DNA from 4 places in the Streptococcus sp. IsoGale022 genome. Region 1 is predicted to be linked to each of the others. Evidence: predicted binding sites of a transcription regulator. Region 1 holds the regulator's gene; each other region holds the start of a gene.
What was found. Region 1 encodes Rex, which represses fermentation and respiration genes when NADH is low (regulators of the CRP and FNR family bind a similar motif). Its sites were predicted from a motif close to TTGTGAANTANTTCACAA; they were not measured.
Positions count from the first base shown of each region.

Region 2: adhE (bifunctional acetaldehyde-CoA/alcohol dehydrogenase) is a predicted target of Rex. The motif match lies at 2,278-2,295, and genes of this name have one in related genera.
Region 3: RG608_RS07870 (zinc-dependent alcohol dehydrogenase family protein) is a predicted target of Rex. The motif match lies at 1,924-1,941, and genes of this name have one in related genera.
Region 4: adhP (alcohol dehydrogenase AdhP) is a predicted target of Rex. The motif match lies at 2,130-2,147, and genes of this name have one in related genera.

Region 1 covers NZ_JAKZJI010000001.1:4,367-8,734, reverse strand. Annotated here, with positions in the region: gene RG608_RS00050 (ribose-phosphate diphosphokinase) at 1-96, shown strand, start outside; gene RG608_RS00045 (cysteine desulfurase family protein) at 107-1,219, shown strand; gene RG608_RS00040 (DUF1831 domain-containing protein) at 1,221-1,568, shown strand; gene RG608_RS00035 (DUF4649 family protein) at 1,690-1,911, shown strand; gene RG608_RS00030 (redox-sensing transcriptional repressor Rex) at 2,032-2,679, shown strand; gene RG608_RS00025 (gamma-glutamyl-gamma-aminobutyrate hydrolase family protein) at 2,704-3,396, shown strand; gene radC (DNA repair protein RadC) at 3,465-4,148, opposite strand; gene RG608_RS00015 (class A sortase) at 4,303-4,368, opposite strand, start outside.
Region 2 covers NZ_JAKZJI010000008.1:50,741-55,108, reverse strand. Annotated here, with positions in the region: gene RG608_RS05765 (MORN repeat-containing protein) at 1-243, shown strand, start outside; gene RG608_RS05760 (acyltransferase family protein) at 233-2,038, shown strand; gene adhE (bifunctional acetaldehyde-CoA/alcohol dehydrogenase) at 2,345-4,368, shown strand, end outside.
Region 3 covers NZ_JAKZJI010000013.1:56,078-60,445, reverse strand. Annotated here, with positions in the region: gene comGA (competence type IV pilus ATPase ComGA) at 1-156, opposite strand, end outside; gene RG608_RS07875 (DUF1033 family protein) at 286-666, opposite strand; gene RG608_RS07870 (zinc-dependent alcohol dehydrogenase family protein) at 805-1,866, opposite strand; gene RG608_RS07865 (glycosyl hydrolase family 8) at 2,037-3,143, opposite strand; gene RG608_RS07860 (glycosyltransferase) at 3,152-4,368, opposite strand, start outside.
Region 4 covers NZ_JAKZJI010000007.1:21,758-26,125, forward strand. Annotated here, with positions in the region: gene RG608_RS05050 (PTS sugar transporter subunit IIB) at 1-615, opposite strand, end outside; gene adhP (alcohol dehydrogenase AdhP) at 1,077-2,096, opposite strand; gene RG608_RS05060 (Cof-type HAD-IIB family hydrolase) at 2,314-3,126, opposite strand; gene RG608_RS05065 (DUF1361 domain-containing protein) at 3,223-3,852, shown strand; gene RG608_RS05070 (NCS2 family permease) at 3,998-4,368, shown strand, end outside.

The sequences.
Region 1 (4,368 bases):
CACTACATTACAGCAAGTGAACTGATTGGTGATGCCATTGTCCGCATCCAAGAAAGAAGACCAGTCAGCCCGCTCTTTGCCTATCAAAAGAAATAAGGTAACCGGAGTGATTTATTTAGATAATGCTGCTACAACTGCTTTGTCGTCCGCTGCAATCCAAGCAATGACCAAGACTATGACCGTCTTTGGAAATCCTTCCAGTACGCACAGCCATGGCCGAGAAGCTAGTAAACTGCTCAGACAAGCGCGTGAGGATATTGCTCATGCCCTGCATACTCAAAGCAATAAGATTCTTTTTACTTCAGGCGGCACTGAAAGCAATAATACTGCTATCAAAGGCTATGCCCTTCGTCACCAGAACCGAGGGAAGCATATTGTCACCACCGCTATTGAGCACCATGCTGTCTTAGAAGTGGTAGAGTACTTAGTAGACAAATTCGACTTCGAAGCTACTTTTGTTCAGCCAGTGGATGGTCAGATTCGAGCGGAGGATATTAAGAAGGCACTTAGACCTGACACTATTCTTGTATCTGTCATGGCAGTTAATAACGAAACTGGTGCTATCCTTCCCATTAAGGAAATTGGTAAATTACTGCAAGAACATCCTGCTGCTTTTCACGTTGATGCTGTCCAAGCAATTGGTAAATTTCCCATCTCCCCTGACGAGCTAGGGATTGACTTTCTATCTGCTTCAGCTCATAAGTTTCACGGTCCCAAAGGCGTTGGCTTCCTTTATGCCAAGAAGATGGATTTTGACAATTTCATGCACGGTGGTGATCAGGAAGAAAAACACCGGGCCGGAACTGAAAATCTAATCTCTATCACAGCCATGGCGGCGGCTCTGTCAGAAAGCATGGAACATCTAAAAGAAAATCTAGAGCGTGCACAAGACTTAAAAGACAACTTACTTGCTGACTTATCGGACATTGACTTTTACTTAAATGAAAGTCAACCAAGCTTGCCATATGTCATCAATTTGGGATTTCCCAATCAAAAAAATGACCTGCTTCTGCTTCAAATGGATTTAAATGGCTTTTCCATTTCAACAGGCTCAGCCTGCACAGCCGGAGCTATACAACCCAGTCATGTCTTGCAGGCTATGTATGGCAGGGATTCCAATCGCTTGTATGAGTCCATTCGGATCAGCACTTCGGACCAAACGACTTTGCAAGAGATTCAATCATTTACAAAGAAATTAAAAGAAATTTTAGGAGGATAAGATGGCCTTTCAAACATCTGTTAGCTTAGCAAACTGTGAATATACCTATTCACTTCACCCAAATGTCAAGAAATTCACCTTGCGCGACAATACATTCGCTGAAAGCAAGGTTGGCAACTATGAACTCTCTCGTCTGCTGGAATCTGTACCCAATAGCGGAAATGGCTTTCTGCTGAAAATCATCGTCAATAAAGATTTGAATGGCTTCAAAATCAACATCACTGACAAATCAGGCCTGCGCTTGGTCAATATTTTCAAATCAGAAGATCATCACATTATCCAACAAAAATTTTATTTCTTGATGGATAGCTTGGTTGAAAGAAATATTTTTGAAAAGACACCACAATAAGCAAGATTCTCGTAATTTTGCTTTTTTGGTTTTGACTCTTCAAAATTTAAACGAGCTTGACCTCTACTTGGAACGCTTGAAAATATCAAATGACTAATCGAACCAAAAGAAAGGATTAACCATGGTTGAACTGACCTATTTGGACTCATATAAGGTAAAACGAACACTCACCTATGAAGACTTCGACGAATTTCTTCTAGCCTTCTCTGGCTGCGTCACGGTTCCTGACTCGCTCAAGGTGCTTACTGTTACTTATAAGGGACACCAGCTGCCTTTTACAGGGCTAATTGGGGACTTGTACCGCCAAATGTACCAGTTAGACCTACGTCCCTATCAGGACTAAGTTTTTCACCCCTACCATTCCCAGCGATTACTGATTTTCTTTTTTATAAATCAAACATCCTTAATTAGTTGATTTTTTCACAAACTTCCTATAAAATAGAATTAGAAAGGTTGTGATTTTGTGAAAACTGAAAAAAATACTACAATTCCTCGAGCAACAGCTAAGAGACTGTCGCTCTACTATCGTATTTTTAAACGGTTTAATGCTGAGAAGATTGAGAAAGCCAACTCCAAGCAAATCGCTGAAGCCATTGGTATTGACTCTGCTACTGTCAGACGAGATTTTTCTTATTTCGGTGAACTTGGCCGCAGAGGATTTGGTTATGATGTCAAGAAATTAATGAACTTTTTTGCTGACCTCTTGAATGACAATGCTATCACCAATGTCATGATTGTTGGTGTTGGTAATATGGGGCGGGCTCTACTGCACTATCGTTTTCATGAGCGCAATAAAATGAAGGTTGTAATGGCTTTTGACACAGATGACCATCCAGAAGTTGGCAGCACAACCAACGATGGGATTCCTATCTATGGAATTTCCCAAACCAAAGAAAAAATACAGTCAGGAAATGTGCAAACTGCCATCCTAACTGTACCTAGCATAAAAGCCCAAGAAGTCGCATCTATCTTAGTTCAGGCTGGTGTAAAGGGTATTCTCTGCTTCTCACCAGTGAACCTATCCCTGCCTAAGGACGTGGTCGTTCAGTATGTTGACCTGACTAGCGAACTGCAGACTCTGCTCTACTTCATGAGAAAAAATGATTATTAATTTGAAAGAGGTATTAAACACTCTATGAGTAAACCTATTATTGGAATAACCGGAAATGAAAGAGAAATCCCAGACGATCACTTCATCCATATGAGCTATACAGCGACAGGATTCGTTGAGGGAGTTAAAGAAGTTGGCGGAATTCCAATGATTTTGCCAATCGGTGATGAAGAAATGGCTAAACAGTATGTTTCCATTGTCAATAAATTAATCATCACAGGCGGTCAGAATGTATGTCCCCAGTTCTATGGAGAAGAAAAAGTCATTGACAGCGATGATTATCTACTCAAACGGGACATTTTTGAATTAGCTTTAATCAAGGAAGCCCGTCGTCAAAATAAACCAATCTTCACCGTCTGCCGCGGAACTCAACTTTATAATGTCGCCCTAGGCGGTACTCTTCATCAAGACATTGAAGATCATTGGCAAGATAGCTCTGCTGAGTACACAACTCAAAGCATGGTGACCAAGAACGGCTCCATTCTGCATGAAATCTATGGCCCTGCATCTGAAATCAACTCCTTCCACCACCAAAGTATCAAGGATTTAGCTGCTGGCCTAGAAGTCATCGCCTATGATCCGCGAGATAAAATTATTGAAGCCATCACTTCTACTGACGGCAGTCCTTTCCTTGGCGTCCAATGGCACCCAGAGTTCTTGTTTGGCTCCAGAGAAGGAGACTTAGCTCTGTTTGATTATGTTGTCAATATTCTTTAAAATCCTCTATTCCTAGAAAAACTTCTGTTCTACACGAATAGAAGTTTTTTATATTCACGTAAATCAAATTATATCATATCTGCCTCTTCTCGGTAGCTATAGTAGTTAGACTTGGACACAATTAAATGATCTAAAAGAACCAAGCCCATCATCTCACACGCTTCTTTCATATGCTGGGTCACCTCATCGTCGTTTCTGCTAGGAACGACTGAGCCTGATGGATGATTGTGTACCAGTATGATAGATGTCGCTAGGTGCTTGAGAGCATAGTGGAGAATTTCTCTTGGCTCAGCAATACTTCTGCTTACAGTCCCCATGAAAATAGTCTGCTGGTGCAAGATTTGATTTTGACTATTAAGATAAATAGCAACCAAGCACTCCTGCCTCATGTCTCCTAGCTCTTGCTGCATCTTCTGAGCTAATTTTTGACTGCCCATAATCTGCTCTTTCTGAAGAACCTCTGCTCGGTTAATCCGACGCCCTAATTCGATAATGGCCTGCAGCTCCACAGCCTTAATCGGACCGATTCCAGAAATAGTCTGCAATTCCTGCAAAGTTAAATACTTAAGATCGTTCAGACTGGAAATAGATGATAAAATTCTTTGAGAAACTTGAAAAACAGTTTCTTTTTTATTGCCTGTCCTGAGAAAGATTGATAGGAGCTCCTGGTTACTGAGTTTTTCAGCCCCTTCTCTCATCAAACGCTCCCGTGGCATCATGCTAATATCATCTTGAAATGAAATGCTATACATAGAAACCTCCTTATCTTATAATTCGGAAAAAGAGTCAGAATCAGCAAGAATTGATATAAAAAATCTTTCGCCTAAAACAAAATTTAGATAAAAAAACTCCAAAAGTTAGAGTTCTTCCTAACCTTTGGAGTGAAATTTTTTTAGTTTTTTGTCTTTAAATCTGCATTTGGTTATAAGACTTACTGAAAGATTCAAGAACTTCCTTAGGAGCCTTATCATA
Region 2 (4,368 bases), on a different contig from region 1:
ACCTTGGTTCGCGGGAAGATGAACGGTCAGGGCACTATGACTTTTCAAAATGGGGACAGTTATAGCGGTCAATTTCGCAATGGCATCTTTGACGGCAAAGGGACCTTTACCTCGCAGGCTGGCTGGAAATATGAAGGGGACTTCAGCAAGGGCCAGGCTGATGGACAAGGAAAGCTAACGACAGAAGGCAATGTCGTTTATGAAGGAACGTTTAAACAAGGAATTTATCAAAATGCGCATTAAATGGTTTTCGCTCGTCAGAATCACGGGGCTGCTTCTAGTTCTGCTTTATCATTACTTCCAGGGCGTTTTCCCTGGCGGTTTTATTGGCGTGGATATCTTCTTTACCTTTTCTGGTTTCTTGATTACTGCTCTGCTGATTGACGAGTTTGCCAAGAGGAAAGAAATCGATATCCAAGGCTTTTTCAAACGGCGTTTTTATCGGATTGTACCGCCTCTGGTCTTTATGATTTTGGTCGTTATGCCCTTTACCCTCTTGATTCGTAAGGATTTTGTGGCTGGGATTGGGACGCAGATTGCGGCTGCTTTGGGCTTTGTGACCAACTTTTATGAAATGCTCTCAGGCGGCAGTTATGAGAGTCAGTTTGTGCCGCACATCTTGATTCACACTTGGAGTCTGGCTTTAGAAGTGCACTATTATGTTCTGTGGGGATTGGCCGCTTGGGGCTTGGGCAAGGTTGCTAAGTCAACGGCCCGCTATCGTGGCATGATCGCGCTGGTTTCTGCAGGTCTCTTTTTGGTCAGCTTTGTATCAATGTTTGCTGGAGCTTTGACCACTAAGAATTACTCTGATATTTATTTCTCAAGTTTGACCCACATCTTTCCTTTCTTTGCAGGAAGCATTCTGGCGACCTTGTCTGGTATTGGCCATGTCAGCAGTCGCTTTAAGATGCTGGAGCAAAAGCTGGCTCTCAAGCAAGTACTAGGAATTATGGGGGGCAGCGCAGCTATTTTGCTTTTGCTCAGCTTCCTGCTCAAGTTTGACAATCTTTGGACCTATCTAGTAGGGTTCTTGACTTCGACCACCTTGGCCTGTCTGATGATTTTGGCAGCTAGGATGCTGCATGATAAGCTTCCTGATGTGAAGGAGCCTGGCATTGTCAACTTTATCGCAGATACCAGCTACGGTGTTTATCTTTTCCACTGGCCATTCTATATTATCTTTACCCAGCTGATGGGTAATGGCTTGGCTGTTCTCTTGACCACGCTGCTGTCTCTTACTTTTGCAGCTTTGTCTTTCTACATCTTGGAGCCAACTCTTGCTGGTCGTCAGCCAGTTATCATGGGAACCAAGATGGATCTGTCATCTCTTACCAGACCAATCTTTTACAGTATGATTCCGCTGACTTTGATTATGTTCTTTATCTCGGTGACAGCACCAAAGGTAGGAGCTTTTGAGGAAAGTTTGATTGTCAATGCTCTGAATCAAGCTGACACTAAGATGCAGACAACTCGAAGTCAGGTTGATCAGTCCAAGGCGACTGAGTACAATGTGGCGGACGGGATTACCATGATTGGTGACTCTGTTGCCCTGCGCTCTAGCGATCAATTGCAGCAGATCTTACCAGGAATCGAGCTAGACACTGTCGTTAGTCGCAGTCTGAGTACAGGCTTGGAGGTCTACAAGACAGATATTGCTAATAGAGTGCTGAAGAAGCAGGTTGTTCTGGCTCTTGGAACCAATTCGTCCGGTTACTCGAATGAGCTTTTAGATGAGTATGTTTCCAGCCTGCCTAAGGGGCATCAACTGATTCTCGTAACTCCTTATGACGGTCGCTCAGAGGGCGGTGTTTTAGCTCAGCAGCGGGAGTATGAACTGGAATTAGCCAAGAAGTACGACTATGTCTTTGTGGCTGACTGGCATCAAACTGCTATCGATAACCCACAGATTTGGGAAGGGACAGACTATGTCCACTTTGGCTCAAACTCAGAGTCCATCATTGAAGGGGGAACTCTCTATGCCAATACCATTAAGCAAGCCATAGATGAAGCCAATTCAGGTAATGTGAAACCATAAATAATCAGCTCGGTTTATCCGAGCTTTTTATATCTAAACAAAGAAAGCGCTTTCATATATTGTGTGAAAACAAAAAGTATGTGAAATCTCTAAAAAATTAAAAAAGTTTTTCACAAAATAGACAAAAATAATCTGGCAAATCAGCGCATATTGTATGACATTTCACAAAATAATAGAGAAAAGTTTGTGAATGTTAAGTGAAAGTGTTTACAAAAATCATTAAATAGGTTATAATTAAATTGTGAAATATTTAACAAAGGTTAGAGTTCTTCGTCTAACCTAAGGCAAAACCATTGGAGGAATAGAATGGCTGAAAAGAAGAAAACGGTAGAACAAGAAGCCAAGGCTTTGGCAGCGCAAAAGCATGTCGATGAATTGGTGCAAAAAGGTCTGGCTGCACTAGAGGAAATGAGAAAGCTGAATCAGGAACAGGTGGACTACATCGTAGCCAAGGCCTCTGTAGCAGCTTTGGATGCTCACGGTGAGTTGGCCCTGCACGCTTATGAAGAAACAGGACGCGGAGTTTTTGAAGACAAGGCAACGAAAAACCTTTTCGCTTGTGAGCACGTTGTGAATAATATGCGTCATACGAAGACTGTTGGCGTTATTGAAGAAGATGATGTGACTGGACTGACCTTGATTGCAGAGCCAGTGGGTGTTGTCTGCGGTATCACACCGACTACCAATCCGACTTCAACAGCGATTTTCAAATCTTTGATTTCTTTGAAGACTCGTAATCCGATCATCTTTGCTTTCCACCCATCAGCTCAAGAATCTTCTGCTCATGCAGCGCAAATCGTGCGTGATGCAGCGATTGCAGCAGGTGCGCCTGAAAACTGTGTACAGTGGATTACAGCGCCATCGATGGAAGCAACTTCTGCCCTTATGAACCACGAAGGGATTGCAACAATCCTTGCGACAGGTGGTAATGCAATGGTGAAGGCAGCTTACTCATGTGGTAAGCCAGCTCTCGGGGTTGGTGCCGGAAACGTACCAGCTTATGTGGAAAAATCCGCTAATATCCGTCAAGCAGCGCACGATATCGTTATGTCTAAGTCCTTTGACAATGGTATGGTCTGTGCCTCTGAGCAAGCCGTTATCATTGATAAGGAAGTTTATGACGAATTTGTAGAAGAGTTCAAGTCTTATCATACTTACTTTGTAAATAAGAAAGAAAAAGCTCTGTTGGAAGAATTCTGCTTCGGTGCTAAGGCAAATAGCAAGAACTGTGCTGGTGCTAAGCTCAATCCGGATATCGTTGGTAAGCCAGCTACTTGGATTGCAGAGCAAGCAGGTTTCAGCGTGCCAGAAGATACGAATATCTTGGCTGCAGAATGTAAAGAAGTTGGTGAAAAAGAGCCATTGACACGTGAAAAACTGTCACCTGTCATTGCTGTGCTCAAGTCTGAATCCCGTGAAGACGGTGTTGAAAAAGCTCGTCAAATGGTAGAATTCCATGGTCTTGGTCATTCAGCCGCTATCCATACAGCGGACGAAGAGTTGACCAAGGAATTTGGTAAGGCTGTTCGTGCCATCCGTGTTATTTGCAACTCACCTTCTACTTTCGGCGGTATCGGGGATGTTTATAATGCCTTCCTGCCATCACTGACTCTGGGCTGTGGATCTTATGGTCGCAACTCAGTTGGTGATAACGTTAGTGCTGTGAATCTCTTGAACATCAAAAAAGTAGGAAGACGTAGAAATAATATGCAATGGATGAAACTCCCTTCAAAAACTTACTTCGAGCGTGACTCTATCCAATACCTGCAAAAATGTCGCGATGTAGAACGTGTCATGATCGTAACAGACCATGCTATGGTAGAGCTTGGTTTCCTAAATCGTATCATCGAACAACTTGATCTTCGTCGTAATAAGGTTGTTTATCAAATCTTTGCAGACGTAGAACCAGATCCAGATATCACAACCGTTGAACGTGGTACAGAGATTATGCGTACCTTCAAACCTGATACAATCATTGCACTTGGTGGTGGTTCGCCAATGGACGCAGCTAAAGTAATGTGGCTCTTCTATGAGCAACCAGAAGTGGACTTCCGTGACCTTGTGCAAAAATTCATGGATATCCGTAAACGTGCCTTCAAATTCCCGTTGCTTGGTAAGAAGACTAAGTTTATCGCAATCCCAACCACATCTGGTACGGGTTCAGAAGTAACACCGTTTGCCGTTATCTCTGACAAGGCTAACAACCGCAAGTACCCAATCGCTGACTACTCTCTGACTCCAACTGTAGCCATCGTAGACCCAGCTCTGGTACTGACTGTTCCAGGATTTGTCGCAGCGGACACTGGTATGGACGTGCTGACTCACGCAAC
Region 3 (4,368 bases), on a different contig from region 1:
TGACAAAAGCTCAAAATCATAAGTCTTTATAAAGCGACGTTCATCACCAATTCTCATATAAAGCTCATAGCAAGTAGTCTTAGGAATGAGGTAAATATCCTGAGCCCCTTCTTGCCGAGCCTGCCTAATCATTTCTTTTGCAATTTCTTGAACCATACATCCTCCTCACCTTACTATTCGCAAAAAATCCAGAAAAAGAAAAAACAGCGGAAGAAACTTAACTTCTAACAAGTTAGGTCTCTTCTGCTGCTCTATTATCAGATTTGCAAAATATATTCTGTCGATTTAAAGAGGCTTAGCGGATTTTAGTTTGACTGAGCAAGCTCGGTGCTTTTCAAGGCCGTTCTGCTTAGTATAGCCTGGCCGGTACTTGCTCTTAGGAATCTTGCACTCATTCTCCAGCAAAAACAGAGAGTGGTACTGCTGAACATTCTCATCGCACTCCTCGCACCAGCGCTGATCCTCCGGATCCCAAAAAATTGTCATTAAATCACTACGGCTCTTATACAAAGGTGACTGCTCTGCCATCTGCAGCCAGCGGCTTTTATAATATTTAAGGGCTTCATAATAATCATCGAAGTGCTTCTTTGCAATGACATTTTCTTCCCAGCCATCCAGGAACCACCACGGTTCATAGTCCCCGTACATCTCAATTACACAATACATACTCGTCCTCTCTTTGTACCGTATATTATATATAAATTCTTTGGCGAACAAAACTATTTTGCTCAGAATCAGAAAACAATATAAAAACCCCTTTTAACCAAAGATTAAAAGGGATAGGCAAAAGACAACTTAAGAATTTTATTGGACTGGAGAGAGGTCATTTTCTATAATAACCTTAATGGCATGATGGTTCGCAGCTTGGCCGAAAACCTTGAAAGCTTCTTCGATTTCACTCAGTTTAAAATAGTGAGTCACCAGCTTTTCTGGCTCAATCTTATGACTTTCCAGGGCTTTCAGAAGCTGAGGAGTAGTATTGGTAGATACCAGCCCGGTCGTCACATTGATGTTGCGAATCCAGAGCCGATCTAACTCAAACTCGACAGGTTTTCCATGTACCCCACAGTTGGCAATGGTTCCATCAATAGCAATAACTTTCTGACAAAGATCAAAGCTAGCTGGAATACCTACTGCTTCAATGGCTACATCAACTCCACGTCCATCTGTCAAGTCAAAGATAGCCTGCACAGCTTTTTCAGGGTCTGCAGAGTTGACCTTATCCGTCGCACCAAAAGCCATAGCTGTGTCTAAACGGTTCTCATCTATATCAACCATGATAATCTTTGACGGAGAATAAAACTGAGCTGTCAGCAGAGACGCGAGACCAATTGGCCCAGAGCCAACGATAGCTACTGTACATCCAGGCTCTACTTTACCTTTTAAAACTCCTATTTCATAAGCTGTTGGCAGGATGTCTGACAGCATGACTAAGGCTTCATCTGATAAATCAGACGGTGTGTGATAGAGAGTATTATCAGCATGCGGCACGCGCAGATACTCCGCTTGTGTCCCGTTAATCAAATGCCCGAAAATCCATCCACCTTCATCTTCACAATGGGCGTAAATGCCCTTCTTGCAATAGTAGCACTTGCCACAAGCACAAACACAGGAAATCAGAACCTTATCGCCCTTCTTGAAATTGGTTACACTGTCACCAACTTCTTCAACAATACCGATGCCTTCATGTCCCAGAATAGTACCGCTCTTGCAGGCAGGTACGTCTCCTTTAATAATATGAAGATCAGTCCCGCAGATAGTGGTCTTAACCATACGGACAATAGCGTCTGTTGGCTTGCGTACGACAGGTTTATCAACATCTATAAACTGGGCAAGTCCCGGCTTAACATAAGTATAGGCTTTCATAGGCTATCCTTTCTATTGTTATGTTATGATGAATGTTTTCCATTTTATTTTAACAGTTTGTGAAAAAAATCGCAAGGTTTTTCCTCCAAAAAAGTGGGACAAACACCGTTTTGTCCCACCCTATTGTCTGCATGATCTTAAGCAAAATTTTCATCTTACTTGTTTCTGCATTATAAAGTTTCTAAAGCAATCATCGTCGTCACAGCCGCGTCATAGTAATTATCTGACGGTAAACCTTGCATGAAGAGATATTTATTTTGCTGCACCAATTTGCGGAATTCTATATTGTTGTTAGCCGCATAGAATACTGGAGCAGTAAAGCTGCCAGCCTGATTGCTATTGAGAGCCTTGCCTTTCAGGTTGTAGCCCGCATAAATCTTTTCTTGATTGAGGAAGAAGCTCAACATCTTCTTCAGCATTTTTTGACTTTTTTCATCCTTGCTTTGAGCCAGGTTGTAAGGAAGTCGGCAGGCATTATAAGAATAATAGCCATCATTTGCAGATTCTACCGTATCAGGCTCAGCAGCCCGAACTTTGTCACCGTCAACCCAGATAAAGTCTGGTATCAAACCAGTCTTGTTATCAGCGCTGATTGCTTCAAGTTTGCTGAGCATGTTATCTCGGATTGTCAGCCACTGCTTATCTTTGGTCAACTCATAGAAAGCTTGGAACTGCTGCGGCAATGTATCAGAAGTCCGCATGAGATTATAAAATTTCGATTCTGCATTTGCCCAGTTCCCAACCGTCAAAACGCCATTGCTTTCATTATAGTTATAAGCCAAGACATCTTTCAGAATAGCCTGAGCCTGTTCTTGGTATTCTTTAGCCTTGTCCGGCCACTGTTTAGCCGCCTGAATCAAAGCATAGGCGATGTAGAGATCGCCGTCTGTAGCATTGTTTTCGTCTTCATGATTGCTCTTTCCGTCCTTAATCGTTTGTTTCCAAGACATGAGTTGGGTATCTTTCAGACGATGAGCTAGATAATATTGGTAGAGCTTTTCAAAATCAGACGAACTGGCATCGCCTTGCTTAGCTGCATCCACAGCAATCACCATGCCATAACCCTGTGCTTCAGACAGCACAACATCTTCAGTCTTACTGTTTGTCGTCCTGATATAAGACAATTTGTCCTTGGTTACGACATATTCTTTAGACCATTGGCTGTATATATTCTTTTTGATGTTCGGAGTACTGCCCATGCGGGTGTACAAGAGGATACTAGCCAAGACAGCCAGAATTATCACAAACCAAATAAATCTTAATCTTGTTCTTTTCACACTTTCTCCTAACCTGCAAATCGTTTTGTTTTAACCCACTTGGTTTCTTTCCGCTTCAAAATCTTGTCCAAGATAACAGATCCTACTGCATCTAAAGAGACAACGATAAAGAGCTGAGAGTAAGTCAAATAGGACACAAGGGCCAGCCAAATCTGTTTGGTAGTCGCCTGTCCAAACTGAGAAGCCAGGGCAATATTGATCTGCAAAAGATAAAGCAAAATCATCAGAAGCCAGTTAAAGAGCATCAGCTGGACGATATAGATATTCTGAGCATCAAAAGCGAAAGGAATCCGCACATCCGGTATAAAGAGCTGGGTAATCATCGCCGCTACATTGGCAAAGAAAACCAAGTCAGATAAGACAATCGCCAGATTGAACCAGAAGAAGATACAAGAATAATTGAAAACTTCTAACTTCACGCGCCAGTTACCGCCGCTAAAAAGATGCTTGAAGTTGTCAATAATCACCTCGTAATTCCCCTTAGCCCAGCGCTTACGCTGCAAGTAATAGGACTTGAGGGTCTCAGGTTCTTGCTGGAAAGCCTCTGAGTTATAAGCCAAGGCAATCAGCTTGCCGCTTTGCATAATCTTAAAGGAAATTTCCGTGTCCTCTGTCAAGGCACCATTTTTCCAACCACCAATACTCTTAACAAACTCAGTGTTAATCAAGAAGTTCGTACCTGGGATCCGTCCAATCTTGAAGAGATGCCACATACCTACGTGGTAAACACGCTGAGTTACAACGATTTCTTGGTTGATACAACGGGTCAGGAAGTTCTGGTTGGCATTACGGGTTTTATTGCGTCCAAAGGAAGCAACGTGACGTTCTGGATCTTCTAAGACTTTCTTGACTAGGAAGTAGAGGGCATTCTTTTCTGGCATAGCATCCGCATCGTAGACACAGATATATTCGCCCTTGGCCATCTTCAGGGCATCATTCAGCACCCCAGCCTTACCTCCCGTACCTGTACGGTCTGTAATTATAACATTGCGTCCAGCATACTCAGGCATAGCCTGTACTTTCAGCATTTCCTGATAAGTATCATCCGAGCAGTTGTCCGCAAAGAGCAGAACTTCCACTCGGTCGTGAGGATAATCCAAATCCAGAATAGCCTTGGTCGTCTGAGCGATAACCACATCTTCATTGCGGGCAGGAACAACGACTGTAACCATAGGATAATGCTCCAAGGGACTGGTATCCACATTGAAGTCACTGCGCTTCATCC
Region 4 (4,368 bases), on a different contig from region 1:
TACTGAGTCAGAAGCAACGATAATACGATCTGCTTTTGAATCTGGCGTCCAAGCTGTTGCTACCTGACCGTGCAGCAAGCGTGTGTCGATCCGGGCAAGGTTGATTTTGAGCTTGCCGTCACCGATTACAGTCCCTTCAGGGATTGCTGCTTGGGCAACTGGAGCAGCTGCAGCAGGAGCATTTGCTTCTTCAGCAGCAGGGTTCAGCTCTTCAGGCAGAGCTTTGACTCCTTCCTTGGCTTCTTTGATGATGTTAGCAACAACAGCTTCGACGCCAGCGTTGGCATCCATCATCCTTTCTGTATAAGCTTGAATCAGCATAGGCAGGTTCAAGCCTGTAATGATAGCGAACTTGCGGTCTGGATTTTCACCCATGACACGGCTAGCTTGGTTGAATGGAGAGCCACTCCAAAGGTCAGCCAAGACCAACACTTCATCGTCCGCATCAAACGAAGCCACAGCGTCATTGAACTTTGCATAGAGATCATCTGGTCCTTCGTTGGGCATGAAAGTTACAACTTGTACTTTTTCCTGCTCACCGAAAATCATAGAACCTGATTGATGAATACCAGCAGCAAATTCACCGTGGCTAGCAATAATGATTCCGATACTCATTATTGACATTCCTCCTTATAAAATGTTTGACTTAAGTTTTAAGAAAACTTTAAGGCAAGTTTATTATAAAACGTTTTCATGAAAAATGCAAGCGTTTGTTCCTAAAAAACGACTTTTTCTTTCAAAAATGTCAGTATTTGCTGAAACCCTGATAAATATAAGTATAAGCAAACCTTAGCTATAGAAATGTTTTAATAAATTAGGAAAATAGAAAATACAATAGATTAATATATGAAAAAGATTGAAATAATATGAAAGAGACTTTTGAAATGACAGAAGAGAATTTTGTTTGAGAAAGTGTTTATTTATCAAAAAAGAAAAAGGAGGACCAAAGACAAAAAGTCGCGTCTTATGTCTTTAGTCTCCCTCTATAATGGCAAAAGTTTCTAAATAATATCAAGTCTGTCCACCATACGTTTCCAAGAGTTTTGTAAATGTTGGGACTGACATGCTTTAAAGCATTAGTGTGTGAAGTCAAGTACCATACGTCCCTGAATGGTACCCGCTTCCATTTCGTCAAAGACATCCACAGCATCTGAAACAGGGCGTTTTTGAACGACAGGAACCACTAATCCTTCAGCACCAAACTGGAAGGCTTCTTCCAAGTCCTTGCGCGTACCAACGAGGGAACCGATGACTTGGATACCATCTAAAACGGTTTTGACAATGCTGAGGTCCATCATTTCAGATGGCAATCCAACGGCAACTACCCGACCGCCAGCACGAACAGAGTCCACCGCTTGGTTGAAGGCAACTTTAGAAACGGCTGTTACTATGGCAGAATGCGCACCGCCAGTTTTTTCTTGGATAAGAGCAGCGACATCTTCAACTTCATGGCCGTTGATGACGATATCAGCACCAACTTCTTTGGCCAAAACTAGCTTATCATTGTTGATATCAACAGCGACAACATGGGCATTAAAGACTTTCTTGGCATATTGAACCGCTAGGTTACCCAATCCACCTGCTCCAAAGATAACTGTCCATTGGCCTGGTTGCAGCTGGGCTTCTTTGATAGCCTTGTAGGTGGTTACACCGGCACAAGTGATAGAAGAAGCTTGGGCGGGATCGAGTCCTTCAGGGACTTTGACAGCGTAGTCAGCTGTTACGATACATTGCTCTGCCATCCCACCATCGACAGAATAGCCGGCATTTTTTACTGTACGGCAAAGGGTTTCGCGACCAGTTGTACAGTATTCACAAGCGCCGCAGCCTTCAAAGAACCAAGCGACACTGACGCGGTCTCCGACCTTGAGACTTTTTACATCTGGAGCGATTTCTTTTACAATACCAATACCTTCGTGACCAAGAACTCGGCCCGGCACCTTGCCAAAGTCACCGTGCGCGACGTGCAGGTCCGTATGGCAGACACCGCAATATTCGATGTCAACGAGAGCTTCCCCTGTTTCAAGCGGACGCATTTCTTTATTTTCAACGAGTTGGACATTAGTTCCCTCTGGATTTACAACAACTGCTTTCATAAGTAGTTTCCTCCTGTTATTTAGTTTTTGATTATGTTAATTATATCACAAACTCAAACAAACGGCAAACGCTTACAAAACTAAGCGTGGATTCACTCTAATATTCTGACATAGCTGATAAACTCCTATTTTTAAAGCTTTTTGCAACTAACGGAGTTTGAGGGAAGAAAAAAATAAAAGACAAACTCTCGAACAGAGTTTGTCTAATTGTCTATTTTTATAAAAAGAGTTTGTTGAGCTCGTAGGCGACGCCATCTTGGTCATTGGTCAAAGATAACTGCTGGTCAGCGTATGGAAGAAGGTCAATATTCGCATTTTTCATGGCATAGCCAGTGCCAGCAAAGGACAGCATCTCAGTATCATTTTGTTCATCGCCAAAGGCAATCAGATTTTTACGGTCTACATTGAGAATATTAAGTAGGTACTGAAGGGCAAAGGCCTTATTGACACCCTTGGGAGCACACTCTAGGATGTTGAGTGGCCCGCCCCAAGAGTTAATAGAAAGTTCATGCTGGTAAAAAGCATTCATTTCCTCTGCCAGAGCATATTTGTCAGCTGCTCGGGTCTGCAGGAGAATGGCGTTAGGATTCTCCGTTACCAGATTGGCTTGAAACTGGTTTTCAGGTTTGAAAGCATCGATGCCAAAGAGCTTGGGATCAGCGATTTCTTCATTGGGATTGGTGATATAGAATTTATTGCGGTATTCGCCGGCAATGAAATCAGCTTCAATCTCATCCCTGCGCTTAACCATATCCAGCAGAAAGGACTTGTCCAGCGTCAGCGATTTTTCAAAGTCCCATTTCTTTTCTGGAATGTGAGTCAGAGAGCCATTGAAGTTGATCATGGGCGTATTGAGCTCTAATTCTTTATAATATTTCAAAGCCATGCGGTAGGGCCGGCCTGTTGTGATAATGACCTTGTGGCCCTTTTGGGAAATTTTTTTAATGGTTTCTTTGGTGAAGTCAGACAAATTGCTGTTAGAATCCAGCAAGGTTCCGTCCAAGTCCACAGCGATTACTTTTTTTGTCATGTGAGTCTCTTTTCAGTGATAATACAGACTATTATAACAGAATTCAGTGTAAATAACACGACTTATGTTATAATGGTGCTCTAATCCGTCACAATTATGACACACCAAGGAGGAGCTTTTCGTATGCGTAAACCAATCATGATTCATGCTCTTTTTCTGATGATTGCCTTTTTTATCTATATCCAATCTCTAAATGGCGGTCCGACCTATCTAATCTGGAATATGACCTTGGCCTTAATCAGCTATGATGCAGCTGTCTTGACACTTTTATTTAAGAAGCAGAAGTGGGTATATCCTCTTCTTTTCCTCTTGTGGTTGCTTTTCTTCCCCAACACTTTCTATATGATTACTGATTTGATCCATATGACTTGGGTGGCAGATGTTCTGAGTAAGCCAAGTGTTTTCCTGCTCTTTTTAGCTTTTGTTTCCAGTATTTTATTCGGAATTTTCTGTGGTATGGAGAGTTGGTATGTCATCAAGGAACGCTGGAAGCTTAACTGGTATTTAGACTTGTTGCTGACGGCTGCTCTGTCGGCTGTGTCTAGTCTGGCTATCTACATAGGACGTTATAATCGCCTCAATAGCTGGGATTTATTGCTTCATCCTCAGCTGGTTCTACAGAAGCTCTTGCAAACTTTGCAGCCTGATCGTCTGCCTTTCATTCTTGGTTTTACTTTTTTGCAGTTTATGAGTTTGGTATTTCTGATGAGAGATAATAAAAAATAAGAAAAGCGAGACATTCATCTTGAAAAAGTGAATGTTTTTTATTATAATTTAAATCATCGTTCGTAAATAAATGAAATTCAATCTGTTTTTCTTTGTTATTGAACTAGATATTAGAAATTTTACTTAAAAGGAGATTTATTGGAAAATGGATAAATTTTTCAAACTGACCGAAAAAGGGACAGATGTCCGGACAGAGGTTTTGGCTGGTCTGACGACTTTCTTTGCCATGTCCTACATTTTATTCGTCAATCCCGCTATGCTGGCTCAGACAGGTATGCCTAAGCAGGGAGTTTTCCTAGCTACGATTATCGGGGCTGTTGCAGGTACCTTGATGATGGCTTTCTTTGCCAACTTGCCCTATGCGCAGGCACCGGGTATGGGCTTGAATGCCTTTTTCACGTTCACGGTTGTCTTTGCCTTGGGCTACACTTGGCAGGAAGCCTTGGCTATGGTCTTTATCTGTGGGATTATTTCGCTCATTATCACTCTGACCAAGGTGCGCAAGATGATTATCGA